Regions from separate parts of the Streptomyces sp. NPDC001663 genome, predicted to be linked through region 2. Evidence: riboswitches for the same ligand, from Rfam matches in the RefSeq annotation. Region 2 holds a riboswitch; each other region holds the start of a gene.
The links. A riboswitch is a leader RNA that binds a small molecule or an ion and turns the genes downstream of it on or off. The one in region 2 is predicted to bind cyclic di-AMP.
Positions count from the first base shown of each region.

Region 1: it holds a riboswitch for cyclic di-AMP, as region 2 does, so the genes downstream of both, ACFY1L_RS02490 (peptidoglycan DD-metalloendopeptidase family protein) here and ACFY1L_RS20690 (C40 family peptidase) in region 2, are expected to answer to the same signal.
Region 3: it holds a riboswitch for cyclic di-AMP, as region 2 does, so the genes downstream of both, ACFY1L_RS07280 (transglycosylase SLT domain-containing protein) here and ACFY1L_RS20690 (C40 family peptidase) in region 2, are expected to answer to the same signal.
Region 4: it holds a riboswitch for cyclic di-AMP, as region 2 does, so the genes downstream of both, ACFY1L_RS35750 (M23 family metallopeptidase) here and ACFY1L_RS20690 (C40 family peptidase) in region 2, are expected to answer to the same signal.

Region 1 covers NZ_JBIAUR010000001.1:512,758-520,455, reverse strand. Annotated here, with positions in the region: gene ACFY1L_RS02515 (aspartate aminotransferase family protein) at 1-273, shown strand, start outside; gene ACFY1L_RS02510 (helix-turn-helix domain-containing protein) at 362-967, shown strand; gene ACFY1L_RS02505 (DUF6126 family protein) at 964-1,089, shown strand; gene ACFY1L_RS02500 (tyrosine-protein phosphatase) at 1,099-1,896, opposite strand; gene ACFY1L_RS02495 (alpha-galactosidase) at 2,068-4,137, shown strand; cyclic di-AMP (ydaO/yuaA leader) riboswitch at 4,443-4,621, shown strand; gene ACFY1L_RS02490 (peptidoglycan DD-metalloendopeptidase family protein) at 4,626-5,549, shown strand; gene ACFY1L_RS02485 (Tat pathway signal sequence domain protein) at 5,769-7,698, shown strand, end outside.
Region 2 covers NZ_JBIAUR010000006.1:196,445-204,142, forward strand. Annotated here, with positions in the region: gene ACFY1L_RS20660 (adenosylmethionine--8-amino-7-oxononanoate transaminase) at 1-1,203, opposite strand, end outside; gene bioB (biotin synthase BioB) at 1,196-2,392, opposite strand; gene ACFY1L_RS20670 (8-amino-7-oxononanoate synthase) at 2,540-3,667, shown strand; gene ACFY1L_RS20675 (DUF397 domain-containing protein) at 3,709-3,936, opposite strand; gene ACFY1L_RS20680 (helix-turn-helix domain-containing protein) at 3,953-4,813, opposite strand; gene ACFY1L_RS20685 (ATP-binding protein) at 5,026-5,484, shown strand; gene ACFY1L_RS20690 (C40 family peptidase) at 5,660-6,133, opposite strand; cyclic di-AMP (ydaO/yuaA leader) riboswitch at 6,137-6,348, opposite strand; gene ACFY1L_RS20695 (hypothetical protein) at 6,687-6,995, opposite strand; gene ACFY1L_RS20700 (ATP-dependent Clp protease proteolytic subunit) at 7,003-7,638, opposite strand.
Region 3 covers NZ_JBIAUR010000002.1:215,060-222,757, reverse strand. Annotated here, with positions in the region: gene ACFY1L_RS07290 (peptide MFS transporter) at 1-527, shown strand, start outside; gene ACFY1L_RS07285 (CocE/NonD family hydrolase) at 547-2,568, shown strand; cyclic di-AMP (ydaO/yuaA leader) riboswitch at 2,853-3,032, shown strand; gene ACFY1L_RS07280 (transglycosylase SLT domain-containing protein) at 3,038-3,766, shown strand; gene ACFY1L_RS07275 (HAD family hydrolase) at 3,777-4,583, opposite strand; gene ACFY1L_RS07270 (hypothetical protein) at 4,990-5,310, shown strand; gene ACFY1L_RS07265 (NAD(P)-binding domain-containing protein) at 5,314-6,516, opposite strand; gene ACFY1L_RS07260 (ATP-grasp domain-containing protein) at 6,582-7,698, opposite strand, start outside.
Region 4 covers NZ_JBIAUR010000012.1:348,517-356,214, reverse strand. Annotated here, with positions in the region: gene lhgO (L-2-hydroxyglutarate oxidase) at 1-788, shown strand, start outside; gene trmB (tRNA (guanosine(46)-N7)-methyltransferase TrmB) at 821-1,699, shown strand; gene ACFY1L_RS35760 (PrsW family intramembrane metalloprotease) at 1,770-3,089, shown strand; gene ACFY1L_RS35755 (aldo/keto reductase) at 3,130-4,077, opposite strand; gene ACFY1L_RS35750 (M23 family metallopeptidase) at 4,141-5,157, opposite strand; cyclic di-AMP (ydaO/yuaA leader) riboswitch at 5,169-5,326, opposite strand; gene ACFY1L_RS35745 (PP2C family protein-serine/threonine phosphatase) at 5,551-6,648, opposite strand; tRNA gene ACFY1L_RS35740 (tRNA-Met) at 6,756-6,829, opposite strand; gene ACFY1L_RS35735 (dihydrofolate reductase family protein) at 6,934-7,698, opposite strand, start outside.

The DNA of each region.
Region 1 (7,698 bases), on a different contig from region 2:
CGCAGCCGGTGGACCATGCTGCAGGCCGCGCGCAAGGGGCTGTTCGCGCAGATGGTCGTCGTACCGCTGCTGCAGCGGTACCGCATCCTCACCCAGGTCTCCGGCGACCACCTCGAAGTGATCAAGCTGATTCCGCCGCTGATCATCGGCGAGCAGGACGTGGACCGGTTCGTCGACGCCTTCACGGCCGTGATGGACGACGCGCACAGCGGTGGCGGGCTGATGTGGGACTTCGGCAAGACGCTGGTGAAGCAGGCGGTCGCCAACCGGTAGACGGCCGCGGATCGGTATGCGTCGCGCGGCGCTTTGCCTCTGAGGCAAGAAATTTGCCGCAGAGGCAAACCTCCGGCTGAATGGAGGCATGAGCTCTTCGGAAGCCGAGGCGGAGCTGCCCGTCGTCGCCCCACAGCTCCGCGCACTGCGCCGCCGCGCCTCCCTCACCCTGGAGGCCGCGGCCCGAGCCGCCGGGCTGTCACCTGCCCACCTCTCCCGGCTGGAGACCGGGCAGCGCCAGCCCTCGCTGCCGATGCTGCTCGCGCTGGCCCGTATCTACGGTACGACCGTCTCGGAGCTGCTCGGCGAGACGGTCGCCGACCGGGACGCCGTGGTGCGGGCCGGGGACATGGAACCGACGGCGGCCGGCGGCTGGACCTACTGGCAGGCCGGGGCGCCCGGCCGCGGCATGCAGGCCCTGCGGGTCCAGGTGCCGTACGGCTCCCAGGGCGACATCGTGCGCGTGCACCCCGGTGAGGAGTGGCTGTACGTCCTGACCGGGCGGCTGCGCCTGCGCCTCGGCGACACGACGCATCTGCTCGCCCCGGGCGACAGCGCGCACTTCGACTCGCTCACCCCGCACCGCATCGCCGCGCAGGACGCCGACGGGGTCGAGCTCCTCTTCGTACACACCCTGCTGCAGAGCCCCACGGCCACGCTGTGCCTGGGCCCCACCACTGGAGACACGCCATGAGCAACAGCAACATGGAGGAGAAGTTCCCCCGCGCCCTGTGGGTGCGCCTGATCATCTACATCGCCGTGGGGCATCTCTTCGCGGCCTTCGTCTACCTGCTGTTCGAGGTGGGCGCGAAGTGACCCGCCGGGTCAGTCGAGCAGCCGCTCCCGCAGTTGCTCGCGAAGCTCCGGCGTGACCCCCAGTCCCTGCTCCAGGTAGGCGTCCACGCTGCCCCACGTCTCCTCGATGGTCTCGAAGGCCGCCGCCATGTACTCGGCACGCGCCTCGAAGAAGGGGCTGAGCAGCTCCATGACCTCGGGGGAGTAGGCCTCGGGTGAGGAGCTGCTGCGGCGCACCTTGTAGCGGCGGTGCTTCGCGTTCGACTCCATGTAGTCGGCGACGATCGCCTCGCGCTCGACACCCAGGGTGAGCAGCGTTACGGCTATGGACAGGCCCGCGCGGTCCTTGCCGGCCGCGCAGTGCATCAGCGCGGGCACGCTGTCCTCGGCGAGGGAGCGCAGCACGCGTGCGTGCACGCCGGTGCGCTCCTTGATGATCGTCCGGTACGAACCGATCATGCGGTTCGCCCCCCTGCCGTCGCCGAGGATCTCCCGCAGCTGGTCGATCTCGCCGTCCCGGACCATCTTCCAGAACTCGGAGCCCTCCGCCGGGTCGGTCAGCGGCAGGTTCACATTGCGCACGCCCGACAGCTCGACGTCCGGGCCCTCCAGCTTCTGGTCCGCCGCATTCCGGAAGTCGAAGATCGTGTGCAGTCCCAGGGACGAGAGGAACTCCGCGTCCTCCTCGGTCGCGTGCGCGAGGTGGCCGCTGCGGAACAGCACTCCGTACCGCACCCGCCGTCCGTCCACTGTCGGAAGTCCGCCAACATCACGGAAGTTGCGGACTCCGGCAAGCTCGGGCTCGGTCGACGGGATCTGCTGCGTCACGGGGGCTCCTCCCAGTCCGCCCCCGCCGGCGCGGCTCGTCGACAGGGACTCTCCCGACGATACGACATGGATTCCTTAGGCAATGAGTTGTCCACAGGCGTTGCGAGCGGGCCCCATGGCCCTTGATGATGTTGGCGATTGATCGCACCTGTTCGGATATGTGAGGGCTTGATGCTGGAGATCGCCGACAACGGCCGTACATGGCTCCTCTCCGGGCCGGCCAGTGGCTACGCCGTCCATCTCACCGAGGACGACGAGCTCCTGCACCTGCACTGGGGTCCCCGGATCACGCTCGCGGACGCCGAGGCGCTCGCCGTCCGCCCGCTGCCCGACTACTGGCCCTTCGAGTCCACACTCGACGGACGCGAGGAGTACCCGGTCGAGGGCGGCCCCCGCTTCGTGCGGCCCGCCCTGTCCGTGCGCACCGACGAGCGCCGCGGCACCGAGTGGCGCTTCGAGACGTACGAGGGGGAGGGCGACCATCTGCGGCTCCGCTTCCGCGACGGCGGGCTCGCGATCACGCTGCACTACCGGATGCGGCAGGACGTCGTGGAGCGATGGGTGACCCTCGACAACGACGGGCCCGCTCTGGAGCTGCTGCGGGCCGACCCCGCGACCTGGACCCTGCCCGATCGGGAGGGCTGGCGGCTGTCCCAGCTGCACGGGCGGTGGGCCGCGGAATCCCGGCTGACCGCCTCTCCTCTCACCTACGGTGAGAAGGTCATCGGCAGCCGCCGCGGCCACACCGGGCACCAGCACTTGCCCTGGGTCGCGCTCGACACCGACGCGACCGAGGAGCGCGGCGAGGTCTACGGCTGTGCTCTCGGCTGGTCCGGTTCCTGGCGGATCGCGGTGGCGCAACTCCCGGACGCGCGCGTGCAGATCACCGGCGGCGCCGGCTACGACGACTCCGGGCTGCTGCGCCTGGAGGCGGGGGAGTCGTACACGTCCCCCGTCTTCGCCGGCCTCTGGAGCGACGGCGGCTTCGGCGGTGCGAGCCGCGCCTGGCACGCGTACCAGCGCGCGTACGTCATCCCGGACGCCGACCGGGACCGGCCCGTGCTGTTCAACTCCTGGGAGGCCACGGAGTTCGACATCTCCGAGGAGCAGCAGGGGACCCTTGCGCGCCGGGCCGCGGCGATCGGTGTCGAGCTGTTCGTGGTCGACGACGGCTGGTTCGGCAAGCGCGTCAGCGACCGCGCCGGACTCGGCGACTGGACGCCCAACCCGGACCGGTTCCCGAACGGCCTCAAGCCGCTCGCGGACTATGTGCACGCCCTCGGCATGCAGTTCGGCATCTGGGTCGAACCCGAGATGATCAACCCAGACAGCGACCTCTACCGCGCACACCCCGACTGGGTGCAGTTCCAACCGGGACGAAAGCGGACGGAATTCCGCAATCAGCTCGTACTGAACCTGGCCCGGGAGGACGTCCAGGAGTACCTGTGGGAGCGACTCGACGCGCTCCTGTCCAGCGCCCCGATCGACTACGTGAAGTGGGACTTCAACCGCTGCTTCACCGACGCGGGCTGGCCGGACGAGCCTTACCCGCAGCGGCTCTGGGTCGACCATGTCCATGCCCTGTACGCCCTGTTGGATCGGCTGCGGGCGGCCCACCCCGACGTCGCCTTCGAGTCCTGCTCGGGCGGTGGCGGCCGGATCGACCTCGGGATCATGAGCCGTACGGACCAGGTGTGGACCTCCGACAACACCGACCCGCTCGACCGGCTCGCCATCCAGCACGGCTTCAGCCAGATCCACCCTGCGCGCGTAATGGCCGCCTGGGTCACCGACAGCCCGAACACCCAGCTCAACGGGCGGGTCAGCTCGCTGCGCTTCCGGTTCGTGAGCGCCATGGCGGGCGTACTCGGCGTCGGCGGGGACCTGACTCAGTGGACTGAGGAGGAGCTTGCCGAGGCTCAGGAGTGGGTGACGCTCTACAAGGGGATCCGGCCCCTCGTGCAGCACGGCGACCTCTATCGGCTCCGACCCCCGACGGGTGGACTCAGCGCGGTGCAGTACGTGCGCGGGGACGAGGCGGTTGTCCTTGCCTGGCTCCAGGCTCAGAGCTACGGCGAACCCGTACCGGCGCTGCGGCTGCGCGGCCTCGATCCGGCAGCATCGTACGAATGCCTCGAAACGGGCGAAGTTCACGGGGGTGCCGTATTGCTGCATCACGGACTTCGTACCGGATTGCGCGGTGACCTCGATGCGGCGATCTTCCGGCTGCGTCGCATCTGAGTCGTCTGTCCGAATTGGCGCGTTGATTCTGCTTCATCATCCTTCGTTCCAACTCGCTCTGGAATGAGGTGTGGTGGAGCAGTGTCACGTGAGGAGCGTCATATCCGTGACCGTGCGTGGCCCGTCATGTTCACGTAATTCACATGCTTTACATGGGGGTTTGGGTAAGGAGATGCTCCCGTAATTCACGCTGGGTAACCGCGAATTCCCACAAGGGATCAACAGAATCCCATTCACAGGGAACCGTCACTTGTCCCTTTGCGTCGCGGTCGCTTACGTTCGCCACCAATCCGGACGGACGCCCAATCCTGCCGCCGCCCGGTGCCCGCACAACTCACCCGTGAACGGCAGGAGCGGGGGACCCACAGGTACAACTGCCTGTTCCGGTCTCCGGAACGGCTAGGGGTTAAGTCGCGTCCAAAACGCGGCCGGACATCTCCAGTTCGCACCCGACAGCTCACCTCGTAGGCGCCGGAGAGGAATTCGCCATGCCCGCGAAGGGTAAGCACCGCCGCCCGAAGTCCCAGCGTTTCACTCGCTCCATCGCCGTCGCCGGAACCGGTGGCGCAGCCCTTGCTCTTCCGCTCATGGGCGCCGCCGGGGCCCATGCCGCCACCCCGCAGTCCGCTTCCCAGTCGGTTTCGGAAAAGACCGTCCAGTCCCTTCCGGCCGCCGAGAAGAAGGCGACCGAGAAGAAGACCGCGGGCGTGCGGACCTATTCGGTCCGGGCCGGTGACTATCTCTCGAAGATCGCCGACGAGCAGCACGTCGCCGGCGGCTGGAAGAAGCTCTACTCGGACAACCGCCGGGCCGTCGGCGACGACCCGTCGCTGATCCACCCGGGTCTGAAGCTCACGATCGGCAAGAAGGCCGCGACGAGCACCACCAAGTCCTCGTCCTCCGCCCCGTCGAAGGCCTCTGCGTCGAGGGGCTCTTCGGCGAAGTCCTCTTCCTCCTCGAAGACGACCGCCACGCAGGCCGCCGAAACCACCAGCACCGCGAACGGGTTCACGCTCCCGGTCGCCGGTGCCACCGTCGGCACGGGCTACCACGTGGCCGGCAGCATGTGGTCCAGCGGGTACCACACGGGCGTCGACTTCGTCGTCCCGACCGGCACCTCCCTCAAGGCCGTGGGCGCGGGCACCGTCGTCTCCGCGGGCTGGGGCGGCGCGTACGGCAACCAGGTCGTCATCAAGCTCGCCGACGGCTACTACGCGCAGTACGGCCACCTGTCCCAGCTCTCCGTCTCGGCAGGCCAGACCGTGACCGAGGGCCAGCAGATCGGCCTCTCCGGAGCGACCGGCAACGTGACCGGCCCGCACCTGCACTTCGAGATCAGGACCACGCCGAACTACGGCTCCGACGTGGACCCGGTCGCCTACCTCCGCTCGAAGGGCGTCGGAGTCGGCTGACCCCCCGCCGACCCATCGCCTGACACGCCGCCGAAGGCCGGACCCCGATCCCCGGGTCCGGCCTTCGGTGTCTTCGGCTTTGCGGCGCCATGATCGCTTCATTGCGGTCTTGTGGCGGGTGGTGCAGGGCTGTCGACAGCGAGGGGAAAGTGGGGACACAGTGATCTCCGTAGCGATGCAAGCGCTTTCTAACGCCTTTCGAGGCCTACGGAGGTCCCCGTGCCCGGCGTCGACCGACGCACCGTCATCAAGGGCGCCGCAGCCGCGGCCGCCGCCGCCCAGTTCTCCTGGGCCCGCACCGCCGCCGCGGCGGACGGCTACGACGCCGAACTCCACTGGCTGGAGGGCCAGGCCCCGGACGTCCACGCCGGTGCCACCTGGGGCGTGCCCTGGGCGCGCGGCGCCCACCGGCCGGAGCAGAGGTTCCGGCTCGCGAGCGCGGACGGCGCGGACGTCCCCGTACAGACCTGGATCACCGGCTACTGGCCCGACGGCTCGGTCAAGTGGACCGCGCACGCGATCGCGCCGGACGCTCCGAAGGCGTCGGCGTACCGGCTCACGGCCGGAACTCCCGCCACGCCCGCGCGGAAGGTCACCGTCACCCGCTCCGCCGGACGCGTCGAGGTGTCCACCGGCGTCATCACCGCCGTCTTCGGCGCGAAGGGCTCCGACACGGTCGTCCGCAGTGTCCGACGCGGGACCGTCGAAATCGCGCGGGCCGGTCAACTGGTCGCCGTACGGCAGGAGTCCGTGCGCGAAGGCGCGGACGTCGAGCAGTTCGCCGGTCGTGTCGAGAAGGTCGAGGTGGAGCAGGACGGCCCGGTGCGGGCCGTGGTCCGCGTCGAGGGCCGGCACCGCCGCGGGGGGCGCACCTGGCTGCCGTACACGCTGCGTTTCGTCTTCTTCGCCGGCGCCGAGGCCTTCCGTCTGGTGCACACCTTCGTCTGGGACGGCGAGCAGAAGCCCGGCTCCGACGAGGGCGACTTCCTGCGCGGCCTCGGCATCCGCTTCACGGTGCCGCTCTCCGACCAGCCGTACGACCGGCACATACGGTTCGCCGACTCGGGCGGCGGCCTGTTCGGCGAGGCCGTCCAGGGCATCACCGGTCTGCGCCGCGACCCGGGCCGGGCGGTCCGCGATGCCCAGATCGCCGGCGAGAAGCTGCCGGACACGTCCACCTGGGACACGCGGGTGTCGAGCCGCCTCGCCTACATCCCGAAGTGGGGCGACTTCACGCTCACCCAGCCCACCGCCGACGGCTATGTCGTCCGCAAGCGCACCAAGGCGGGCCACGGCTGGATCCAGGCCGCCGCCGGTCGGCGCGCGGGCGGCTTCGGCTACGTCGGCGGAGCGGGCGGCGGACTCTCCTTCGGGCTGCGGGACTTCTGGCAGCGCCACCCCACCCAGCTCGACGTCCGCGGCGCCGCGAGCGAGGCCGCCGAGGTCACCCTCTGGCTCTACTCGCCCGAGGCCCAGCCCCTCGACCTGCGCTTCTACCACGACGGCCGCGGCCAGGACACGTACGAGAAGCAGGCCGAGGGCCTGGAGATCACGTACGAGGACTACGAACCCGGCTTCGGCACCCCGTACGGCATCGCCCGCACCAGCGAACTCACCTTCTGGGCACTGGAGAAGACACCGAGCGCCGCGGTGCTCGCCGCGCAGGCCGCCGCCACGGCGACCCCGCCGCTGCTCACCGCAACGCCTCAACGGCTCCATGCGGCAGGGGTGTTCGGCGACTGGGCCCCGGTCGACCGCTCCAACGGCGCCCGCAAGGCGGTCGAGAACCACCTCGACGATCTCTTCGCCTACTACCGCGACCAGCGCGAGGACCGCCGCTGGTACGGGTTCCTCGACTACGGCGACGTCCAGCACACGTACGACAACGACCGGCACGTCTGGCGCTACGACGTCGGCGGATTCGCCTGGGACAACTCGGAGTTGGGTACCGACCTCTGGCTCTGGTACCACTTCCTGCGCACCGGCTCGGCCGAGGTCTTCCGGTTCGCGGAGGCGATGACCCGGCACACCGGCGAGGTCGACGTCTACCACCTCGGCAAGTGGGCCGGCCTCGGAACTCGCCACGGAGTGCAGCACTTCGCGGACAGCGCCAAGCAGGTCCGCATCTCCACGGCCGCCAACCGCCGCT
Region 2 (7,698 bases):
CGTGTAGATCAGGTCGCGGAACGGCCGCAGCCACACGCCTTCGCGCACGGCGGCGGCCGTGGCGGCCTTCATGTCGACGTCATGGTCGAGCTGGACGACACCGATCGCGCCGAGGACGCGTACGTCCTTGACGCCCGGGAGCTCGCGGGTCGGCGCCAGGCCCTCCCGCAGCCCCGTCTCGATCCGCTTGACCTCGCCGAGCCAATCCTGCCCGAGCAGCAGCTCGATCGAGGCGCAGGCGACGGACGCCGCAAGGGGGTTGCCCATGAAGGTCGGGCCGTGGGCCAGGACCGGGACCTCGCCCTGCGAGATCCCGTCCGCCACGCGTGCAGTGCAGAGCGTGGCCGCCATGGTCAGGTAGCCGCCGGTCAGCGCCTTGCCCACGCACATCACGTCGGGCGTCACCGCCGCATGGTCGGCGGCGAACAGCGCGCCCGTGCGCCCGAAGCCGGTCGCGATCTCGTCGAACACCAGCAGCACGCCGTGTGCGTCGCAGGCCTCGCGCAGCACCCGCAGATACGCGGGGGAGTGGAACCGCATCCCGCCCGCGCCCTGCACCACCGGCTCGACGATCACCGCGGCCAGCTCGTCGGCGTGCCGCTCGATCGCCGAACGCAGCAGCTGCGCGTACGACTCCTCGTACTCGACCGGAGGCGGGTCCACGAACACCTGCTGCTGCAGCACCCCGCTCCACAGCTGGTGCATCCCGCCCTCGGGGTCGCACACCGACATCGGCTGCCAGGTGTCGCCGTGGTAGCCGCCGCGCCAGGTCAGCAGGCGCTGCTTGGCCGGACGGCCCAGCGAACGCCAGTACTGCAGGCACATCTTGACCGCGACCTCGACCGACACCGAACCGGAGTCGGCGAGGAAGACGTGCTCCAGGCCCTCGGGAGACATGTCGACAAGGTGCTTCGCAAGCCGTACGGCGGGCTCGTGCGTCAGCCCGCCGAACATCACATGGCTCATCCGGCCGAGCTGCTCGCGCGCGGCCTCGTTCAGCACCGGGTGGTTGTAGCCGTGGATCGCCGACCACCAGGACGACATGCCGTCGACCAGCTCGCCGGAGCCGTCCGCCAGCCGCAGCCGCACCCCGCTCGCCGACTCCACGACGAGCGGTTCCTGACGGCCGGGCATGGGCCCGTACGGATGCCACACATGCCGTCGGTCGAGCTCCAGCAGCTCGGACACGGGCAGGTCAGGCATTGGGTGCGAGGTCCGTTCCGACGCCGCGGTGGCGCAGGGCGACCAGGTCGGTGCGGGGCTCGTTGACCGCGGGCGCCGTGGCGGCCGTACCGCAGACCCCGCCGCTCTCGTGCGACCCGCACCCGGCGTCCTCGTGGGACCCGCAGCCGGCACCGGCGTGCGAACCGCAGCCTCCGCCCGCCGTCACCCGATGCTCCGGAAGGGTGACCTGGTCGGCGCCCTCCACCTCGAAGCCGGCGTCCGCGATCATCTCCAGGTCGGCCTGGCCGGCCTGGCCCTCGGTGGTCAGGTAGTCGCCGAGGAAGATCGAGTTGGCCAGGTTCAGGGCGAGCGGCTGCATCGAACGCAGATGGACCTCGCGGCCGCCGGCGATGCGCACCTCGATGTCCGGGCAGACGAACCGCACCATCGCCAGAATCCGCAGACAGCGCTGCGGCGTGAGGTTCCACTCCTTGGCCAGCGGGGTGCCCTCGACCGGGATCAGGAAGTTGACCGGCACCGAGTCCGGGTCCAGCTCGCGCAGCGAGAACACCACGTCGACCAGGTCCTCGTCGCTCTCGCCCATGCCGGCGATCAGCCCGGAGCAGGCGGACAGACCGGCCGCGTGCGCCTTGTTGACGGTGTCGACCCGGTCGGCGTACGTGTGCGTGGTCGTGATGTCCCCGTACGTCCCCTCGGACGTGTTCAGGTTGTGGTTGTAGGCGTCCGCGCCGGCCTCGCGCAGCCGCTCGGCCTGGCCGTCGGAGAGCAGACCGAGGCAGGCGCACACCTCGACGCCCTCGTTCTGCTCCTTGATCGCCTTGATGGTGCCCGCGACCCGCTCCACGTCCCGGTCCGTCGGCCCGCGCCCGGAGGCGACCAGGCAGACCCGCTTGGCGCCACCGGCCAGACCGGCGGCCGCGGCCTCGGAGGCCTGCTCGGGCTTGAGCCAGGTGTACTTCAGGATGTCGGCCTTGGAGCCGAGCCGCTGGGAGCAGTAGGAGCAGTCCTCCGGACACAGCCCGGACTTGAGGTTGACGAGATAGTTGAGTTTCACCCGTCGGCCGAACCAGTGCCGGCGCACCTTTCCGGCCGCGGCCACCACGTCCAGCACGTCGTCGTCGGAAGTGGCCAGGACGGCCAGAGCTTCCTCGCGGGTCGGCAGCTCGCGCCGAAGCCCCTTGTCCACCAGCGTGTTCAGCAGGTCCATGAGAGCCGATCCTGTCCTAAGGAAGCGCTCCCGGCCAAGGAGAGATTGAACAAGAGAGGCACTTCGTCGTGTGGGTATTGCCACATCATGGGGTGCGGCCGCTGCGGCTAGTGTCTGTCCACTGCCTACAAAAGCCCCGGAGGAGTCATGGCGTTCGGCTGGATCGACGAGCAGGCGGAGCTGCGCCGCCGCGCCGGACTCGTACGGACCCTGCGCCCGCGCCCGGCCGACTCCCCGCTCCTGGATCTCGCGAGCAACGACTACCTGGGTCTGGCCCACCATCCCGCCGTCGCCGAGGGCGCGGCCGGGGCGGCGCGGACCTGGGGCGGCGGCTCGACCGGCTCGCGGCTCGTCACCGGTACGACGGAACTCCACACCGAGCTGGAGCGCGAACTGGCCGACTTCTGCGGCTTCGAGGCGGCGCTCGTCTTCTCCTCCGGCTACGCGGCCAACCTCGCCGCGGTCACCACGCTCGCCCCGCACGGCTCGCTGATCGTCTCCGACGCGGGCAACCACGCCTCGCTGATCGACGGCTGCCGGCTGGCCCGCGGCACCACACAGGTCGTGCCGCACTCCGACCCGGAGGCGGTCCGCAAGGCGCTGCGGACGCACGAGGGCACCGCGGTCGTCGTCTCCGACACGGTCTTCTCCGTCGACGGCGACGCCGCCCCGCTGGCCGAGTACGCCGCCGCGTGCCGGGAGCGCGGTGCGGGGCTGCTGGTCGACGACGCCCACGGGCTCGGCGTCCTGGGCGACGGCGGCCGGGGCGCGGCGCAGGCGGCGGGACTCGCGGGCGCCGACGACGTGGTCGTCACGGTCACGCTGTCCAAGTCGCTCGGCAGCCAGGGCGGAGCGGTGCTCGGGCCCGCCCGGGTCATCGACCACCTGGTCAACGCGGCCCGCACGTTCATCTTCGACACGGGCCTCGCCCCCGCGGCGGCGGGCTCGGCCCTGGCGGCCCTCAGGCTGCTGCGCCGCGAGCCGGAGCGCGCGGCGCGGGCCCGCGAGGTGGCGGCCGAACTGCACGCACGCCTGACCGCCGCGGGTCACGAGGCGGTACGTCCGGACGCCGCGGTCGTCTCCGTGCGCGCGCCGTCCCCGGAGGAGGCCGTGCAGTGGGCGGCCGACTGCCGTACGGCAGGCCTTGCCGTGGGCTGTTTCCGTCCGCCGTCCGTGCCGGACGGCATCTCACGGCTCAGGCTGACCGCCCGCGCGGACCTCTCCGGGGAGCAGATCGAACGCGCTGTGCGTGTGATCGGCGAGACGCGACCATGAGTCGGCGTGACACGGCCGTGTGTCGCACGATGCGGAACTGATCAGGAACGGAACGCGGCCGTGAAGCCCGCCCAGCTCTCGGGGGAGAAGAGCAGCGCGGGTCCGGCCGGGTCCTTGGAGTCGCGCACGGCCAGCAGCCCGGCGCAGGGGCCGGAGTGCGGCAGTGCCGTCTCGACGCAGTTGTTCGCGCCTGTGCTGTAGCTGCTGCGCAGCCACCGCACGCCGTGCAGATCGGTACTGGAAGTTACGTTCCGAGGCAGTGCAGACATGGTGCCTCCTTACGCGTTACGCGCCGTCACCTATCCCGGCGATGTAATCCAACGAGTCCTCGGGCGAAAGGGCGTGGATCTGAAGGGCGTTGAAGGCCTCGGTATAGGCCTGGAGGTCTTCTTTCCGTTCGAGGTAGAGGCTACTCGTCAAGTGGTCGAGAACAACCACATCCAGATCAGAAGTGCGCGAAAATGAGAAGATAACGAAAGGTCCGGTGACGCCGACATGCGCCCCGGCAGCGAACGGCAGTACCTGAAGCCGCACTTGAGGTAGACGCGCCGCCTCGACGAGCCGCCCGAGTTGCTGCGCCATGACGTCGGGGCCGCCGATCTCCCGGTGCAGCACCGCCTCGTCCAGCACCGCGCTCAGCTCCAGCGGCGGATCGGCACGCAGTACGTCCTGCCTGGCCAGCCTCACCTCGACCAGGGCGTCGAGCCGCTCGTCGTCCAGCCCGTCGACCGCAGCGCGGGTCACCGCGCGCGCGTACTCGGGCGTCTGCAACAGACCGGGTACGACGGAGGTCTCCAGGGTGCGCATCGCGCTCGCCTGGGACTCCAGGCTGATGAAATCCCGGTAGGTCGGCGGCAGTACGCCGCGATAGGCGTGCCACCAATGATGGCGGCCGCTGCCCTCGTCGGAACCCGCCAACACCAGGATCAATTCCCGCAGTTGGGCGTCGGCCACGCCGTAGACGTCGAGAAGTAACCGCACATCGGCCGGTTTTGCCCCGCTGGACCCGGTCTCGATCCGGCTCACCTTGGACTGGTGCCAGCCCACCATTCGGGCCGCCTCGCCACTGGTGAGCCCCGCACCCGTGCGCAACGCACGCAGTTCGGCGCCCAGCTTCCGGCGGCGTACCGCGGGACCGTGCTGCATGCGCTACTCCTTACTCCTTCCGGGCCACCCAAATACGGTCTCCCGTCGCAGAGTTCACCGCTTTGAGCGACAGATATATGCATATCTTGGTGGATCCCACCCGTGACCGGCGCGGTAATGGCAGTCTGGCGAAGAAGCACCAGTCCGGGACCGTACTCGAACCATCCGCTCCGTGTCGGACTCCGGTCCCGTGGGAAAGGGACGACCGCGCCATGGCAGACCATCTGGAAGCATCCGTCACTCTGCCGAGCGTTCCCGCCTCGGTCTCCGCGGCTCGCGGTTACGTGGTCACCACCCTGGCGGAGTGGGGGCTGCCGGCCGACACGGAAGTGGCCGAGACGATCCGTCTCATCGTCTCCGAACTCGCCACCAACGCCGTACAGCACACCTTCGGGCAGTCACCCACCTTCACGGTGGACATCGAGCTCGACCGTGACGAACAGCTGCGCATCGGCGTCACCGACAGCCACCCCCGCTTCCCGAAACGACTGCCGGCCGCCGTCCAGCAGGACAACGGCCGAGGCATGGTGATCATCCGCTGGCTGGCCGCCGAGTGCGGCGGCCGCCTCCAGGTGCGCCCGACCCGCGAGGGCGGCAAGACGGTCTCCATCGAACTCCCGTGGACCGTGCCGGCCCAGCCGGTGACGGCCGGGGGGCCCCAGGAGCCGTAGCGGAAGCCGGCGCTGCAGGGCGGAGGGCGCGCTGGACCGTGCCGAGGGACGGGAAGCGCGGGGCGAAGGCAAGGGGCAGCGGGAAGGCGAAGAGGGCGTACGGGTGACCGGCAGGGTCCGGGGCAGGCCCGCGGGGACGACGGCCGGTCAGGTCGGCGTCGCCCCCGCGGGAGAGTCAGCTGACCCGGCCGTACCAGACGCTCTTGGTCCAGATCTTCTGCAGCTTTACGACGTCCCCGGTCTTCGGGGCGTGCCAGATCTTCCCCTTCCCGGCGTAGATGCCCACGTGGTAGACGTTGGAGCCCGAGTGGAAGAACACCAGGTCTCCGGCCTTGCGGCTCTTCGACGAGATGTGGTGGGTCTTGTTGTACTGCTGGGCCGCCGTACGGGGCAGCTTCTTGCCCGCCTTCTTGAACGAGTACAGCGTGAGCCCTGAGCAGTCGAATCGCCGTGGCCCCGTGGCGCCCCACTTGTAGGGGGAACCCTTTTTCGAGGCCGCGATCTGAAGTGCCTTCGTCGCCGGCGTGGCGGCCGCGGCGTCGGAGGCGACACCCGGGACCACGATGGAGCCGCCCACAGCGGCAATGGTCAGAGCCGAGGCCGTACCGGCCCGGGCCATCAGCGACGGGACACGATTGAGCGCAGTCATGCGCAACCCTTCGTCAGCCGCCTGTGAAGGATGACCTGTCGGATTCGGGCTGGCGAAGTTGCCCGGCCGCTGACGCGGCTTCACCCCAAGGGCTGCTCGACCCGGTCATGGCGTGACCGTTCCGGCGACCCGTCTTGCTTGGGTCCTCCACTCCTGCCGATCCACTCCTGTCGACCGGTCATCCGGGAGGCGGCAGGACTCGGCGTCCGCCCGGACCGCCCCGCCGCTGCGGCGGGGGCTTGTCGTCAGGAAGGGATCTTCACCTAAAGAAGTCCGAAAATCCCAATGGAAACGGGTGTTTGTGTTGTTACTCACCACTCACCCGTTCGGGTGGACACCCCTGTGTTCGAGGGGGCGTTGAGGCCCCCGACGAGCCTCGGACCTGCGGCGGAACAGTTCATTCCGCCCTCTGGATACGCGCGTTGCGCAACCCTGACGGTCGTGAAAAGGGAGCCGTGTCTACTCCAAAAGGGGGTACGCCATTTGGTCCGTTTGAACGCCGGTCCGGACGCCTCGCCGTCGGGTCAGGGCGTCCGGACCGGTCGTACGTGCGTCAACTGTCGGTCTGCGGCGGCACGGTGACCCGGGCCGTGCGCCGCTCTCCGTCCAGGACCCTGAGGGCCCGCCCGAGCGTGGGGGCGTGCAGCTCGGTCTCGCCCCGCTGGTGCATCAGCGCGAGCGCGTCGCGCAGTTCGGCGGCCTTGCTCACCAGCGCCTGCGCGGCGCGCAGTCCGCGGTACGTGTCCCCGTGGTGCGCCGGGTTGATGCGGCCGAGCAGGTCGACCACGTCGAGGTAGCGGTCGATCAACTCGCCTTCGGCGCGCGTGAGTGCGGGCAACGGCGGAAGTTCGGGTGGGAGCACCGGACGCTCACCGCCCGGTGGGCGGGGCGAGGGTGGCCTTGCGGCTGGGGATGATCTGGTCCACCAGCCCGTAGTCGACAGCCCCTTGGGCGTCCAGGATCTTGTCCCGCTCGATGTCCGCGTTGACCTGCTCCGGGCTGCGTCCCGTGTGCCGTACGAGCATCTCCTCCAGGCGGTTGCGCGTCCGCGTCAACTCCGCTGCCTGGATGGCCAGATCACTGGCCTGTCCCTCGACGGGCTCGGTCAGAGCCGGCTGGTGGATCACCACGCGGGCACCCGGCAGCACGAACCGCTTGCCCGGCGCGCCGGCGCCCAGCAGCACCGCGGCGGAGGAACCCGCCTGGCCCAGACAGGTCGTCTCCACGTCGCAGGTGACGTACTGCATCGTGTCGTAGATCGCCGTCATCGCACTGAACGAGCCGCCCGGCGAATTGATGTACAGCGCGATGTCCCGGTCGGGGTCCTTGTGCTCCAGGTACATGAACTGCGCCATCACGTCGTTCGCCGAGGTGTCGTCGATCTGCGTGCCGAGGAAGACGATCCGCTCCTCCAGCAGCTTCGAGTACGGATCCATCGACTTGGTTCCGTAACTCGTGCGTTCGGTGAACTCGGGCAGGACGTAGCGGGCGGTCGGTCGGGTCATGGGTACCCCTCCTTCGGCGTCTGTAAAAAATGTACAGGACGTACGTGACGTTATGATGGG
Region 3 (7,698 bases), on a different contig from region 2:
CCGAGACGGCCATCCTGGGCTTCGACTTCCCCGCCAGTTGGTACGCCTCCGCGCTGGGCGCATTCGAGGTCGGCCTCGCGCCCGTGGTCGCCGCGCTCTGGGTGCGCATGGGGCACCGCCAGCCGCACGCCTCCAACAAGATCGCCATCGGGGTCGTCCTGGGCGGCCTGTCGTTCCTGCTGATGGTCCTGCCGACCTCCGGGCACTCCTCCGACGACTACCTGATGTCCGCCTGGTGGATCGTGGGCTCGTATCTCCTGCTCGGCCTCGGCGACGTCCTCCTGGAGACCTCCGGCATGTCGGCCACGACGAAACTCGCCCCGGCCGCCTTCTCCAGCCAGACCATGTCCCTCTGGTTCCTGTCCCTCGCCCTCGCCAACGGCATCCAGGCGCAGACGGTGAAGCTCTACGACGACGTCTCCAAGCCCGCCTACTTCGGCGTCAACGGCGCGATCGCGGTGGCCGCCGGCCTGGCCGTGATGGCGGCCGCGCCCTGGCTGCGCCGCACGATGCACCCGGTCCACTGAAGCCAACGGGGTCCTGCTGATGCACATTCGTACGTCCTTCCCCTACGACACGACTCACGACGACCTCTGGATCCCGCTCCCCGACGGGACGTTGCTGTACGCGCGCGTGTGGCGCCCCCTGACGGACGAGCCCGTACCGGCGCTCCTCGAATACCTGCCGTACCGCCTCTCCGACTGGACCGCGCCCCGGGACCACCAGCGCCACCCCTGGTACGCGGGCCACGGCTACGCCTCCGTCCGGGTCGACATCCGCGGGCACGGCAACAGCGAGGGCATGCCGACGGACGAGTACTCGGCGACGGAGCTCGCCGACGGCGTCGAGGTGGTCAACTGGCTTGCGGCGCAGCCCTGGTGCGACGGCAAGGTGGGCATGTTCGGCATCTCCTGGGGCGGCTTCAACTCCCTCCAGATCGCGGCCCTCGCGCCCGAGCCGCTCAAGGCGATCGTCACGGTCTGCTCCACGGACGACCGCTATGACAACGACGTGCACTACATGGGCGGTTCCGTTCTGGCGGTGGACATGCACGCGTGGGCGGCGACGATGCTCGCCTTCGTGTCGCGACCGCCTGATCCGCTGTACGTCGGCCCGGTCTGGCGGGAGATGTGGATCAAGCGTCTGGAGGCCGCCGTCGAGCCCTTCCTGCACACCTGGCTGGCCCACCAGACGCGGGACGAGTACTGGCGCCACGGCAGCGTCTGCGAGGACTACGGCGCGATCGACGCCGCCGTCCTCGCGGTGGGCGGCTGGCACGACCCCTACCGCGACACCGTGCTCCGCCTCGTCGAGCACCTGCCCGCCGACCGTGTACGAGGCCTGATCGGCCCCTGGTCGCACCAGTACCCGGACCGCGGTCTGCCGCCGGGCCCCGCGATCGGCTTCCTCCAGGAGACCCTGCGCTGGTGGGACCACTGGCTGAAGGGCATCGACTCCGGGGCGATGCGCGAGCCCCTGCTGCGTGCCTACGTCAGCGACTCGCATCCTCCGGCCACGGTGTACGGGACGCTGCCGGGGCGGTGGGTCGGGGAGCCGGCGTGGCCGTCGCCCAACGTCACGGCGGTCTCGTACGGCTTTCGGGACAGTGCTGTGTCACATTCCACCGCCGCTGTGCCGGTCCGCTCACCCCAGCACACTGGCGTGGACGCCGGCCGTTTCTTCCCCTTCGGCAACGACGCCGATCTGCCGCCGGACCAGCGCGACGACGACGGGCGGTCGGTGTGCTTCGACTTCGTGGTGGGCGAGGAGACGTGGGTGCTGGGGCGGCCGAGGGTGCGGCTGCGGGTGACGTCCGAGGTGCCGAGCGGTCAGATTGCCGTACGGCTGTGTGACATGGCACCGGATGGTTCATCGACCCTCGTCACGCGCGGCGTACTGAACCTGTCCGCGCGGCAGGGACGCGACCGGGCCGTGCCATGGACGCCGGGTGCCACCGAGTACGTCGAGTTCGAGCTGAGCGGCATCGGTCACGTCTTCCCGCCCGGTCACCGCATCCGCCTCGCCGTGTCCTCCACGTACTGGCCGTGGATCTGGCCGCAGCCCGATTCGGCGGCCGGCTTCACGCTGCATCCGGAAGGCAGTTCGCTGGAACTTCCGGTACGCGCGCGTGCGTTGGCCGAGACGGCGATCACCTTCGAGGAGCCGGAGCAGGCGGAGCCGCTGGGCGTGAACTCCCCGATCACGCTGGACGAACCGCGCCCCGAGCGACTCGTGGTGCGGGACGTCGCCAAGGGCGAGTGGCGTCTGGAGGTCGACCCGCGCTACGGCGGCACGCGCGTGTACCCGGACGGTCTGGAGTTCACCGAGGACGCCCTGGAGACGTACACGATCCACGAGGCCGACCCCCTGTCGGCCCGCACCCGCTCGGACTGGTTCGTCCGCCTGCACCGGCCGGAGCTCGCGTGGGACGCCACGGTCCGTACGCGCTCGGAGATCAGCTGTACCGGAAAGGACTTCATCGCCTCGAATGAGGTGATTTGCACGGACGGCGGGGAGGTCGTCTTCCACCGGACATGGGAGCAGCGAATCCCACGGACGGCCGGTTGACTATGAGTTGAGGACATTGCCCGTTTTTGCACGCTTCGCGAATCGGGCGAGATGTCAGTGACTTGAGTCACGCACGACCGCGGGCGTCGCCACCACCCACGGTTCGCGTCTCCCCTTGCGCCATGAGCGAGTTGAGCCTTGGCAGCCGCAAAGGATCAAGCGCCCCATAAGGCTCATGCCGAGGTCAATGGGTGCGATCCATGAGTCCGGCACTTGTTTCGGGCATGTGCTCTCGCATACGTTTCCGGCCCAGCCGGGTGGACGCCTAATCCTGCCGCCGCCCGAGCCATCCATCACCGCACCCACTCGTACACGGCAGGAGCGGGGGACCCAGGTAAGTCGCCGGTCCGGACGTCTCGATGCGTTCCGGAACGGCTCGGGGTGAAGCCGTGCCCGCCAGGGCACGGCCGGGCAACTCCCCGCCCGAACCCGACAGCTCACCTCGTAGGCGCCGGAGAGGAACAGCGCCATGCCCCGAGGCAAGCACCGCCGCCCCAGAACCAGCCCCCTCACCCGAGGTGTCGTCGCCGCCGGAACCGGCACCGCCGCCCTCGCGATCCCGCTCCTGAGCGCGACCGCCGCGAGTGCCGCGACGCCGGCCCAGGCCCCCGCTGCCGTGTCGGCCGCATCGCAGGTCAAGTCCGTCACGTACACCACGGTCAAGGGCGACACGCTCTACGGCATCGCGGACAAATACGACACTCCGGGTGGCTGGCAGCAGATCTACAAGGACAACCGCAAGGCCATCGGCGACAACCCGAGGCTGATCCACTCCGGCCTGAAGCTGACGGTCAAGACGACGAAGACGGCGAGCGCGACGGCCACCAAGAAGTCCTCGTCCGTCGCGCACGCCACCCAGGCCTCCGCCAAGACGTACGCGAACAACCTGGACGGATGGATCCGCCAGTCGCTGGACATCATGGCGCAGAACGGAATTCCCGGGACGTACGACGGCATTTACCGCAACATCATTCGGGAGTCGTCGGGCAACCCGGCCGCCATCAACAACTGGGACTCCAACGCCGCCGCGGGCACCCCGTCCAAGGGTCTGCTGCAGGTCATCGACCCGACGTTCCTGGCCTACCACGTGCCCGGAACGTCGCTCGACCCCTTCGACCCGGTCGCGAACATCACCGCCGCCTGCAAGTACGCGGCCGCGCGGTACGGCTCGATCGACAACGTCTTCGGGGCGTACTAGATCTCTGCCGTCACGGAAAGAGTCGTTCGAGGACGACGGCGATGCCGTCGTCCTCGTTCGACCGGGTGATCTCGTCGGCCACCGCCTTGAGTTCGGGATGGGCGTTGGCCATCGCGACGCCGTGGGCGGCCCAGTCGAACATGGGGATGTCGTTCGGCATGTCGCCGAAGGCGATCGTCCCCTCCGGGCCAAGTCCCAGGTATTCGGCGGCCAGCGCGAGGCCGGTCGCCTTCGTGATGCCGCATGGCTGGAGTTCGACGGTCCCCGGCCCCGACATGGTGACGGTGGCCAGCGAACCGACCACCGAGCGCGCCGTCGCCGCCAACTCGTCGTCCGTCAGGTCGGGATGGCGCAGCAGCACCTTGCTGATGGGTTCGCACCACAGGTCGCCGCGCCGCTCGACCCGCACCGCGGGCAGCGCCGGATGCGGCATCAGGTAGCCCGGTTCGATGAGTGTGAGGCCGTCCACGCCGTCCTGGTCCACGGCCGCGTACACCTCGCCCACCTCGGCCTCGATCTTGCCCAGGGCGGTCTCGGCCAGCTCCCTGTCCAGCGTGACGGACCAGAGCAGACGGTCCGCGCCGGCGTCGTACACCTGCGCGCCCTGTCCGCACACCGCGAGCCCCCTGCCGCCCAGTTCGTCGAGGAGCGGGCGCACTCTCGGGGCCGGCCGGCCCGTGACGACGAGGTGCCGGGCGCCAGCGCCGGCCGCCCGCGCGAGCGCGGCGAGGGACCGGTCGGAGAGCGTGTCGTCGCCTCGGAGCAGCGTGCCGTCCAGGTCGGTGGCGATGAGTGCATATGCGGTGGGTGCGGCCATGATCAGAGAATACGGACCGGACGCCGCGCCGACTCATCACCAACCGGACGACCGCCCCGTTCACCCCGGCCACTTCGTCAACTCCCGTATCGGTACGGGCCTTTCCGGTACCGGCATGGGCCTTTTTCGGCCGCTTCCGGTGCTGCCTCCGAAGTCCGTTGTCAGTGGCGGGTGCGACGCTTGCGGTGTCGCTTTCACTGACTGCCGGAGCGGGGGCTGTTGTTGTGACGGATCGGGCGGGGAAGTTCCAGGCGCATCTGCGGGAGGCCGCCGTCGGCATCCTGGAGCGGTTCCCTCTGGAGCTGCGGCCCGAGATGTACGCGCTCTCGTTCCGCATCTGGCAGATCGACTACGACACCCGGCGGCCGTACGTGGCCATCGGCTACAACACGTACCCGAGGATCCGGTGGGCGGCCCGCGGTACGAGGACGAGGTCAGGGGGCTCGGGCTCTGGTACGACGGCGAGAACGAAGAGGTGGGGGTCGGCGAGGACGACGAGATCGACGCCAAGCGCGAGCTGCTCCATCTGCACTTCGCCGACGCCTGTGTCGACCTCGCCCGGCATCTGCATGCGAGCGGCCCTATCGAGGAGATACTGGGCCGCCCGCTGCCCGTCGTGGTGTTCGACATGGACTGCCCGGGCTGGGACTTCGAGGCCACCGAGGCGGCCAACCCGCCCGGGCTGATCGAGGGGTTCCTCAACCGGCAGCGGGCACAGGGCGCGTAGGCCTCAGCCGTGTGCCGCCGCCAGGTGTTTCGCCAGCCTCGGGGAGGCGAACTCCGTGCCGCACACGAACCGCATCACCGGGCCGTACGACGCCGCGGCCGGCAGACCGGTGAAGTACAGGCCCGGGACCGAGGAGACGTATCCCGCACCCAGCTTGGGCGTGCCCCGGCTGACTGCCAGTTGCGTGCGCAGCTCGTGGCCGAGGAAGTCCATGGCCGCGATGTCGACCCGGTAGCCGGTTGCCGCGATGACGTGGTCGGCGGACAGTTGCTCCGTGCGGCCCGCCTGCGTGCGGACCGTCAGCGTCGGGCTGCCGTCGGCCGCGTCCGTCCGTACGATCCGGTCGACCTCGCTGACCTGCACCTTGCCTTCGAAGCGGTCGCGCAGCCACCACGCGCCGAGCGGGCCCAGGACGCGGCGCACCAGGTAGTGGCGGGCCTCGGCCGGAAGGTAGCGGTAGGGGTGAGGGTAGTAGCTGAGGGCCCACAGGGACCAGGCGCGGCCGAACGGCGACTCGGGGCGCAGCTTCGGCTGCTTCCACGGCGGTGCGCCGAAGGCGACCCTGCCGCGACCGCGGGACACCACCCTCACCTGTGCGCCGGCCTCAGCCGCCAGCGCCGCGGTCTCCAGCGCGGACTGGCCGGCGCCGACGACGATCAGGTCCTTGCCGGAGTAGCGCGTCAGGTCGTGCTGCTGGGAGCTGTGGGAGACCGGGCCCGTGGGGGTGGGTCCGTCCGCCGCGGCCGAGGCCAGCTCGGCCGGCAGATGGGCGAGGCCGGACAGGCCGGTCGCCACGACGACCGCCCGGGCGGTGAACAACTCGCCCGAGTCCAGCTTGAGTTCGAAGCCGCCGCCTCCCCGCCGGTCCACCGACACCACCCGCACCTGCTCCAGCTCGGGCACCAGTTTCTGCTGGAACCACTCGCCGTAGGCGATGAAGGTCTCGATCGGGATGATGTCCTCGTCCGTCACCAGCCGCTTGATGCCGGCGGCGTCGCAGTAGTCGACGAGGTTGTGGCCCTTCTGCGGGGCGTCGAAGTTGGAGGCGACCGGGGTCGACTTCAGGAGCATGCCGACGGGCATGTGGTCGCGCCAGCTGACCATGGGGTCGCCGAAGACGCGGACCGGGATGCCGCGTGCTCGCAGATGTGCGGCGGTCGACAGGCCGAAGGGCCCGGCGCCGATGATTGCAACCGGTTGAATCACGAAGTCCCTCCCCAGGACATTCACTTCGTCACTTCGTGTCCGGCTCTCACAGCTGAGCTGGCTGGCTAGCTGCTCGAACTGGTGGTGCTGCCGCGGCGGTTGGTCCGCCACAGCTGATACAGGTGCTTCGCGCCCGGCCGCACGAAGCGCGCGAGCATCGTGAGGAACGGCAGCGGGTCGTCACCCGCGAGCCAGGCCAGTTCCGTCCCGCTCGCGCGCGCCGGTGCGTGCGGCGTCGTATAGCCGCTGCGGCGGTAGGCGAGCAGGGCGGGCAGGTCGATGTTCTCCACGATGTACCGGTGGCCGGCCCGCTGTTCCCCCTCCGGAACGGGGCGTCCGGTCAGATCCAGATGCATGGCGCGGACGACGTCCACCCCCGACTCGTTCTCGAAGAGCCGGAACTGGGCGCCCATGCGCGGGTTGAAGTCGAGGAGTTTGTACTGTCCGTCGCGCCGGTCGAAGCGCAGGTCGAGGTCGATGATGCCGGTGAAGCCGATCTGTTTGATGAAACGCGCGGCGATGTCCGCGAGTTCCGGGTTGTCGACGACGTACGCGTTCGCCGTCATTCCGGCGTGCGGCGGCCAGGAGCGCACCTTCACACCGGTGAACATGGCGAGCGGGGTCGAGTCCTGGTCGAAGTAGGCGTGCACGATCCAGTCCTCGGCGTCCTCCCGCGGCAGGTACTCCTGGAGGATCACCCCGGGGTGCTCGCCCCAGTCGCGGGCGAGCCGGAGCAGGCCCTCGCGCGTGCCGATCCGCGTCGTGCCGTTCACCGCGGGTCGTTTCCGCCGTACGAACGCCTCGCGGTTCTTGGCCACCACCGGGAAGCGGGCCTTCTCGGCGAAGGCGACGATGTCGTCGTACGACTGCGGGAAGGCGGCCGTCGGGCTCGGGATGCCGTGTTCCACGCACAGTTCGTGCAGGCCCTGTTTGCTCGCGAGACGGCGTGGCAGGGCGGGGTCGACGCGCGGGAAGAGGAAGCGGCCGGCGAGTTCGTCCTGGTGCTCGGCGATCAGGACGGCGGCCTCCTCGTCGGTGGGGACGAGGACGGTGGGGCGGCCGATGCGCCGCCCGATGCGCAGCAGGCCCTCCACCAGGTGGTCGGGGTCCTCCGTGCCGGTGGTCGGCCAGACGAAGGCCTTCTTGAGATAGCGGGAAGAGGCGGCGGGCGTGTAACGGTCC
Region 4 (7,698 bases), on a different contig from region 2:
TACACGTCGGGACGACCGGGGTGTGCGACTTCGTGGGGGTCGCCCGGCAGCTGGCGGAGGCCTCGGGCGCGGAGATCCGGTACGGGGCGCGGGTCGAGCGGATCGACCGGCGGCCGGAGCTCGGGGTCGCGGTCCGCACGGCGGGCGGTGACGTCGTACGTGCGCGCGTGCTGGTGAACTGCGCCGGGCTGTACTGCGACGAGGTGGCGCGGCTGACCGGGGACGAACCGGGGATGCGGATCGTGCCGTTCCGCGGGGAGTACTTCGAGCTGGCGCGGCCCGAGCTGGTGCGGGGGCTGGTGTATCCGGTGCCGGATCCGGCGTTCCCGTTCCTGGGGGTGCACCTCACGCGCGGGATCGACGGAGGCGTGCACGTCGGGCCCAATGCCGTGCCGGCGCTGGCCCGCGAGGGGTACGGGTGGGGGGTCGTACGGCCGCGGGAGGTGGCCCGGACGCTGGCGTGGCCCGGGGCCTGGCGGATGGCCGGGCGGCACTGGCGGTACGGGGCCGGTGAGCTGCGGCGGTCGGTGTCGAGGGCGGCGTTCACGGGGGCGGTGCGGCGGTTGTTGCCGGCGGTGGAGGAGGGGGACCTGGTGCCTACGGCGGCCGGGGTGCGGGCGCAGGCGGTGCTCCGGGACGGGACATTGGTGGACGACTTCCTGATCAAGGAGGGCGCGCGGGCGGTGCATGTGCTGAACGCGCCCTCGCCCGCGGCGACGGCTTCCCTGCCGATCGGGCGGGAGGTGGCGCGCAGGGCGTTGGCCGTGCTGAGCACCGCAGGAAGCTGATCATGACGGCGTCCCCGTAAAATCGACCCACTGTGTCTGACTCTCTCAACGTCCCCGAAGCCCCCCGGCCCGCCGACCCCAGCCCTGGCGGCGAGCACCACAGCCACGTCCCCGGTGTGTCCGTCCGGCATACCCGGGCCAAGGGGGAGCCCCGTTTTCCCGATGGACCGAAGGCCGATCCCGCCGGGTCGCACTTCGAGCGACGGATCCGGAGTTTCCAGCCGCGGCGCAGTCGGGTGACGGCCGGGCAGGCGGACGCGCTGCAGCGGCTGTGGGCCAAGTGGGGGCTGGACGTCGACGGGCAGCGGACCCTCGACCTCGTCGAGCTGTTCGGGAACAGCGACCCCGTCGTGCTCGAGATCGGGTTCGGGATGGGCGAGGCCACCGCCCAGATGGCCGCCGCGGACCAGGGGACCAACATCCTCGCCGTCGACGTGCACACCCCGGGACAGGGAAACCTGCTCAATCTCGCCGACCAGAGCGGGCTGTCCAACGTCCGCGTGGGCAACGGGGACGCCATCATCCTGCTCCGCGAGATGCTCGTCCCGGACTCCCTCGACGGGCTGCGCGTCTACTTCCCGGACCCCTGGCCCAAGAAGCGGCACCACAAGCGGCGGCTCATCCAGCCCGAGTTCCTCGACCTCGCCGCCGCCCGGATCAGGCCCGGCGGGATCGTGCACTGCGCGACCGACTGGGAGCCGTACGCCGAACAGATGCTCGAAGTGCTGACGGCGCATCCGGAGTTCGAGAACACGCAGCCCGAGGGCGGTTTCGCGCCGCGTCCCGACTTCCGGCCGCTGACCCGTTTCGAGGGCCAGGGACTGGACAAAGGACATGTCGTGAACGACCTGCTCTTCCGTCGCGTACAGCACCGCGTACCGCCTCATAACCAGCCCCCCACCGGCGCCTGACAGCCCCTCGCCCCTGCGGTGCGCCGGACTTGCGTCGCGGGTGGCGCCCTCCCTCGTTAGGGTCAATGCCGTGGCCACCTATCCCCCGTACCCGACGCAGCCGCCGCACCCCGGCGGCCCGGCCGGCGGTGCGCTCAGGCACGCTCACTGGTGGCAGCGCAGATGGGTGCGGTACGGCGCGCTCATCACCCTGCTCGCGCTCTCCGGGCTCGTCATCCTCGCCCTCGTCCGCGAACAGACCGGCACCGAGGGGTTCCTGGTCGGGCTGGGACTCGCCGTCCTGCCCGTCCCGCTGCTCCTGGCCGCCTTCCGCTGGCTCGACCGCGTCGCCCCCGGGCCCTGGAGAAACCTGCTGTTCGCCTTCGCCTGGGGCGCCTGCGCGGCGGCGCTGATAGCGATCGTCGCCAACAGCTTCGCCACGAAGTGGATAGCGACGGCGACCGCCGATCCGTCCAGCGCGGACACCCTCGGCGCGACCGTCATAGCGCCGATAGTCGAGGAGTCCGCGAAGGCCGCCGCCGTCCTGCTCGTCTTCCTGTTCCGCAGACGGGACTTCACGGGGATCGTCGACGGGGTGGTGATAGCCGGGGTCACCGCCACCGGCTTCGCGTTCACCGAGAACATCCTCTACCTCGGCACCGCCTTCGGCACCGACCAGCTCACCGGCGACCGCGGCATCGCCTCCGTCACCGCCGCGACGTTCTTCGTGCGTGTGGTCATGTCCCCGTTCGCGCACCCCCTCTTCACCGTCCTGACCGGCATCGGCTTCGGCCTCGCCGCGCTCTCCGCGGAACGCCAGCACCTGCGCCGCGTCATCGTCCCGCTCTCCGGCCTGCTGCTCGCGATGAGCATGCACGCGATCTGGAACGGCTCCTCGACCTTCGGCGAGTACGGCTTCTTCGCGGTCTACGCCGCCTTCATGGTTCCCGCGTTCGGCCTGCTGACCTGGCTGGTCATCTGGACCCGCCAGCGCGAACTGCGCACCGTCCGCGAGGAACTGCCCGCCTACGCCGTCGCCGGCTGGCTCACCCCGGTCGAGCCCTACGCCCTCGGCTCGATGCGGGCACGCCGACTGGCCCGCCAGTACGCCGCCCAGCACTTCGGCAAGCCCGCCGCAAGGGAGGTCGCGCAGTACGAGGCGTACGCGACCTCCCTGGCGTTCCTGCGGCACCGGGGGCGCCGTGGCCGCGCCGGCGCCGACTTCGTCGTACGGGAACGGGAGTTGCTCCACGAGCTGTGGAGCCGGCGGGAACCGGCGCGGCCCGCGCTGGACTACGCGGCGCGGGTCACCGCGCCCCCGGTGCCGGTGGTGGCGCCGCCCTGGCCGATGTACGGGGTGTACGGATACCCGGCGATGCCGAATCCCGCGTACAACCCGTACCGGTCGTAGCACCCGAAAAGACAGGCGCAGCGCTCGGAAAGGACGGGCGTCAGGCCGACGCCGCGGTCAGGCGGGCGACCTCGGTCTCGGTGAGCGTCAGCTCCCCCACCCCCAGCAGTGCCGGAAGCTGCTCCACCGTGCGCGCGGAGGCGATCGGGGCGGCGACCGTCGGCTGGGCCGCGAGCCAGGCCAGGGCCACCGTCGCGACCGGGACCGCGCGGGAGCCGGCGATCTCGTCGAGGGCGGCCAGGACCTTGCGGCCGCGTTCGGTCTCCAGGTGCTTGCCGGCACCGGCCTGCGCACGGGCACCCTCGACCGTCGTACCGGGGCGGTACTTGCCGGTGAGGAAGCCCGAGGCGAGGGCGAAGTACGGAACGGCGGCCAGGCCGTACCGCGCGGCCAGGTCCTGGCGTGCGCCCTCGTACGTGTCGCGCGAGACCAGGTTGTAGTGGGGCTGGATGGCCACGTACTTGGCCAGGCCCTCGCGGTCGGAGAACTCCAGGGACTCGGCGAGCCGCTCGGCGGAGATGTTGGACACGGCGATGTGCCGCACCTTGCCCGCCCTCACCAGCTCGTCGAGCGCGCCGATGATCTCCTCGACCGGCACCTCGGGCTTGTCGAAGTGGGTGTAGTAGAGGTCGATGTGGTCGGTGTCGAGGCGGCGCAGGGAGGCGTCGGCGGCGGCCTTGATGTTGGTGGCGGTGAGGCCCGGGAAGTCGGGGTGCTGGCTGACCTTGGTCGCGATCACGACGTCGTCGCGGTTGCTGCGCGCCTTGACCCACTTGCCGATGATCGTCTCGGACTCGCCGCCCTGGTTGCCGTCGACCCACGCCGAGTAGGAGTCGGCGGTGTCGACGAAGTTGCCGCCCACGGCCGCGTAGGCGTCGAGCACGGCGAAGGAAGTGGCCTCGTCGGCCGTCCAGCCGAAGACGTTGCCGCCGAGGGAGAGCGGGAAGACCTCGAGGTCGGAGGAGCCGAGCTTGCGAAGAGAAGTCATGTACTACGTCAACGGGCGTGCCGGAACAGTCCTTCCGGCACGCCCGCAAAGATCCTGTAAACGTCAGGGGTTGAGGCCCTTGCTGCGCAGCCACGTCATCGGGTCGATGCCGGTGGACTGGCCGTTCGGGTGGACCTCGAGGTGGAGGTGCGGGCCGGTCACGTTGCCGGTGGCGCCGATGCGGCCGATGACGTCACCGGTGCTGACCTTCTGGCCGACGCTCACGCTGATCGACGACTGGTGGCAGAACCACAGCTCGGTGCCGTCGTCGAGGGTGAGGATGGTGCGGTAGCCGTACGAGCCGGCCCAGCCGGCCTCGGTGATGGTGCCGCTGTGGATGGCCTTGATGAGCGTGCCCGTGGGGGCGGCGAAGTCGAGGCCCGTGTGGTAGCCGGAGGACCACATGGAGCCGGCCTGTCCGAAGGTGCCGGTGATCGTGTACGACACGACCGGCAGCTTGAACTGCTTGGCCAGCTCGGCCAGGCGCGCGGCCTCGGCCGCCTTCTTGGCCTCCGCCTCCGCCTTCTCCTTGGCGGCCTCGGCCTTGGCCGCGGCCTCCTTCTCGGCCTTGGCGGCCGCGTCGTCGACCTGCTTGGCGAGGGCCGCCTCGGTGGCCGACTGGGCCTTGCTGTCGATCTGCACCTGCTGCGACTCGGCCTGCGCCATGATGCGGTCGCGCAGCGCCTCACCGGCACCCTTGGCGCCCTGCGCGGTGTCCGCGGAGGTCACGCCGACATCGCTGAGCGCCGTGGCGGAGCCCTTGGGGGCGTCGGCGGAGTCGCCGAACACGGAGGGCAGATCGGGCATGGAGATGGACACCGGCGGCTTGCCGGTGTTGGCGCTGGCCATGCCGCCCGCGCCGACGGCGGCTATGACACCGACGCCGAGGACAGTGGAGCTGCGGGCGAGTCCCCCGCCGCGCTGCTTCGCCACACGATGCCGGCCGCGTACCGGGCGGAGGGACTCCTCGGTGGGGTTCCACTCCTCCCACGGACCCTCGTCGGTGCGGGGGCCGGCGAAGCCGAAGGGCTCGGTGCTCGGCACGAACGGGGCTGCCGGGGCAGGCGGGTTGGACGCCACGTGGGCGTGCTCCTTTCCTTCCTTCTCGCCTACCGGGTTAGCTGACGGGTTCGGAGCAGGAAGGTCTCCTACGCGCGTATACCTGCCGTGGGTCCACGGCGGTATCAGCGCGATTCACCCCAGGGTGGTGGTTCCCCGGTTCCCTTGCGGGATTCGGCGCGTGCGCACGGAGCCGCCTCTTGTGACGGCTGGGACGACCGCGCTGCGTTATCGAACGTTAATAGACCCGGGGTGCCGATTCCAAGGTGTTCCGCTTGATCATTAACCTTTCTGGCCAGGACGTACGTGCCAGGAGCGGCGAAAATCGGGCGAGTTGGCCACACCTCAAGAACCTCACAGGTATTGACGGTATGTCAGTTGTTATGCGGAGGGCGGTCGCCCGATCACACGCGGTCACATTCGGTCAGGAGTCGGCCGTCGTACGGCGAGCAGTGCCATGTCGTCGGTCGTGCCGCCCCCGGTGTGCCGGCGCACCTCCTCCGCGAGGCGGGCGAGCAGCGCGCCGGGGTCGTGGAACACCCGGCCGGAGAGCCGGTCCGCGGGGTCGAAGAACACCCCGTGCTCGTCCCGTGCCTCGGACAGCCCGTCGGTGTACAGCAGCAGCGTGGCCCCGCCGGCGAACTCGATCTCCTCGGCGCGGTCGGGCCAGATGCCCAGATCGGCCATGCCGAGCGGCAGGGCCGGCTCGCGGGCGTGCAGGGTGTGCACGGTGCCGTCGGGGCACAGCAGCAGCGGGGGCGGGTGGCCGCGGGTGACGATCCGCAGGATGCCGTCGCCGTGCGGGAGTTCGGCGAGCACGGCGGTCGTGAACCCCTCGAACAGCTCGATCCCCTCTCGCCGCACCGCCTCGCGCGCCAGCGCCCGGTCCAGCCGCTGCGCGACCGCCTCCAGCGTGGCCTCCTGCTCGGCGGCCTCGCGGAACGCCCCGATGACGACGGCGACGGCGGCCACCGCCCCCATCCCCTTTCCCCGTACGTCGCCCACGACCAGCCGTACGCCGTGCGGGCTGTCCTGCACCGCGTACAGGTCGCCGCCGATGAAGGCGTCCTCCTGCGCCGCCTCGTAGCGTGCGGCGATGGCGAACCCCCCGATCCGCTCGGCGGGTTGGGGCAGGACGGCGCGCTGGGCGGCCTCGGCGCTCTCGCGCTGCGAGGCGAGCTGCTCGCGGCCGCGGCGGACGAGGAGGTTGATGAGGACGGCCAGCACGGCGACCGTCAGCACGGTCGCCAGCTCGGTGATCGAGTCGATGTGGAAGAGGATGCCGAGCTCGAGATGGACGGCGGCGACGACGAGGACGGACGCGATGCAAGTGAGGACGGTGCCCCGGCGCGAGTAGAGCGGGGCGGCGACCAGGGGCGCGGCGGTGAAGAGCGGGCCCGCGGTGAACTCCGACGGGGTGAGGTAGTCGTAGATCGCCCCGACGACGAGCAGCAGCGGCGGGAGCATGCGGGCGAAGGTGCGCGCGTACGAGATCGGCCCCTCCTGCTCCACGGCTCCAGGTTTCCGGGAGCGGGATCGGGGCGCGAGCCGTGAAGGCCGATCGGGGGAAACACTCAGGGCCGGAGTCCAGTGACTGGACTCCGACCCTGAGCCTTGAGTAGCGGGGACAGGATTTGAACCTGCGACCTCTGGGTTATGAGCCCAGCGAGCTACCGAGCTGCTCCACCCCGCGTCGGTGTGTCACCAGCATACGCCATCCGCGGGGCTGTCAGCACACGGGTTGTTCGCGGGCCGGTCATGCACGGTTTCCGCGGCCCGGTCATGACCTGCGGCGGCTCATGCGAGCAGGTGGCCGTTCGGTGCCTTGGCCCGCTCCTCGTGCTCCGGGAGTACGACCACCTCGACGCCCTGCGCGGCCAGCAGCCCGCTGCCGTCGGCGTCCTCGACGAACGTGTCCGGCTCCCGCCAGGCCGTGACCACACGCCGTACGCCCGCGTCGAGGATCAGCCGCGAGCACGGCTTGGGGCGTGAGGCGCGGTGGGCGCAGGGTTCCAGGCTGCTGTAGACCGTCGCCGACGCGAGCCGCGGGTCGGCGGGGTCCAGCTTGGCCAGGGCCGCCTCCTCGGCGTGGACGACCGGGTCGTCGCCCTCGCGCGAGTGACCGCGGGCGAGCTCCGTGCCGTCGGCGGCGACGATCACCGCGCCGACGCTGAAGGCCGTGCGGGAGGGCGGACACTGGGCCGCCAGTTCGCAGGCGAGGGCGAGCCAGTGGTGGTCTGCGGCGGAGGAGAGGGGGCCGGCGCCGGGGGCGGTGGGCTCGTAGCGCATGAGGACCACGTCCTCGATCCGCCGGGTCTCCACCAGGCGCAGGCGGCCGCCCTGGTAGGTGCCGGGGCCGAAGAGGCGGGGGGCCTTCGGGTCGCCCACGAACAGGGGGGCCAGGACGAGCTGGAGTTCGTCGGCCAGGCCCTGCTGGAGGAGCTGGGTGTGAATCGTGCCACCTCCCTCGACCATCAGACGCCGCACTCCGCGTACGTCGTGCAGGTGCGTCAGGAGGCGGCGCCAGTCGAGGTCGGGGCCGAGCGGGGCGACGTCGGCGGT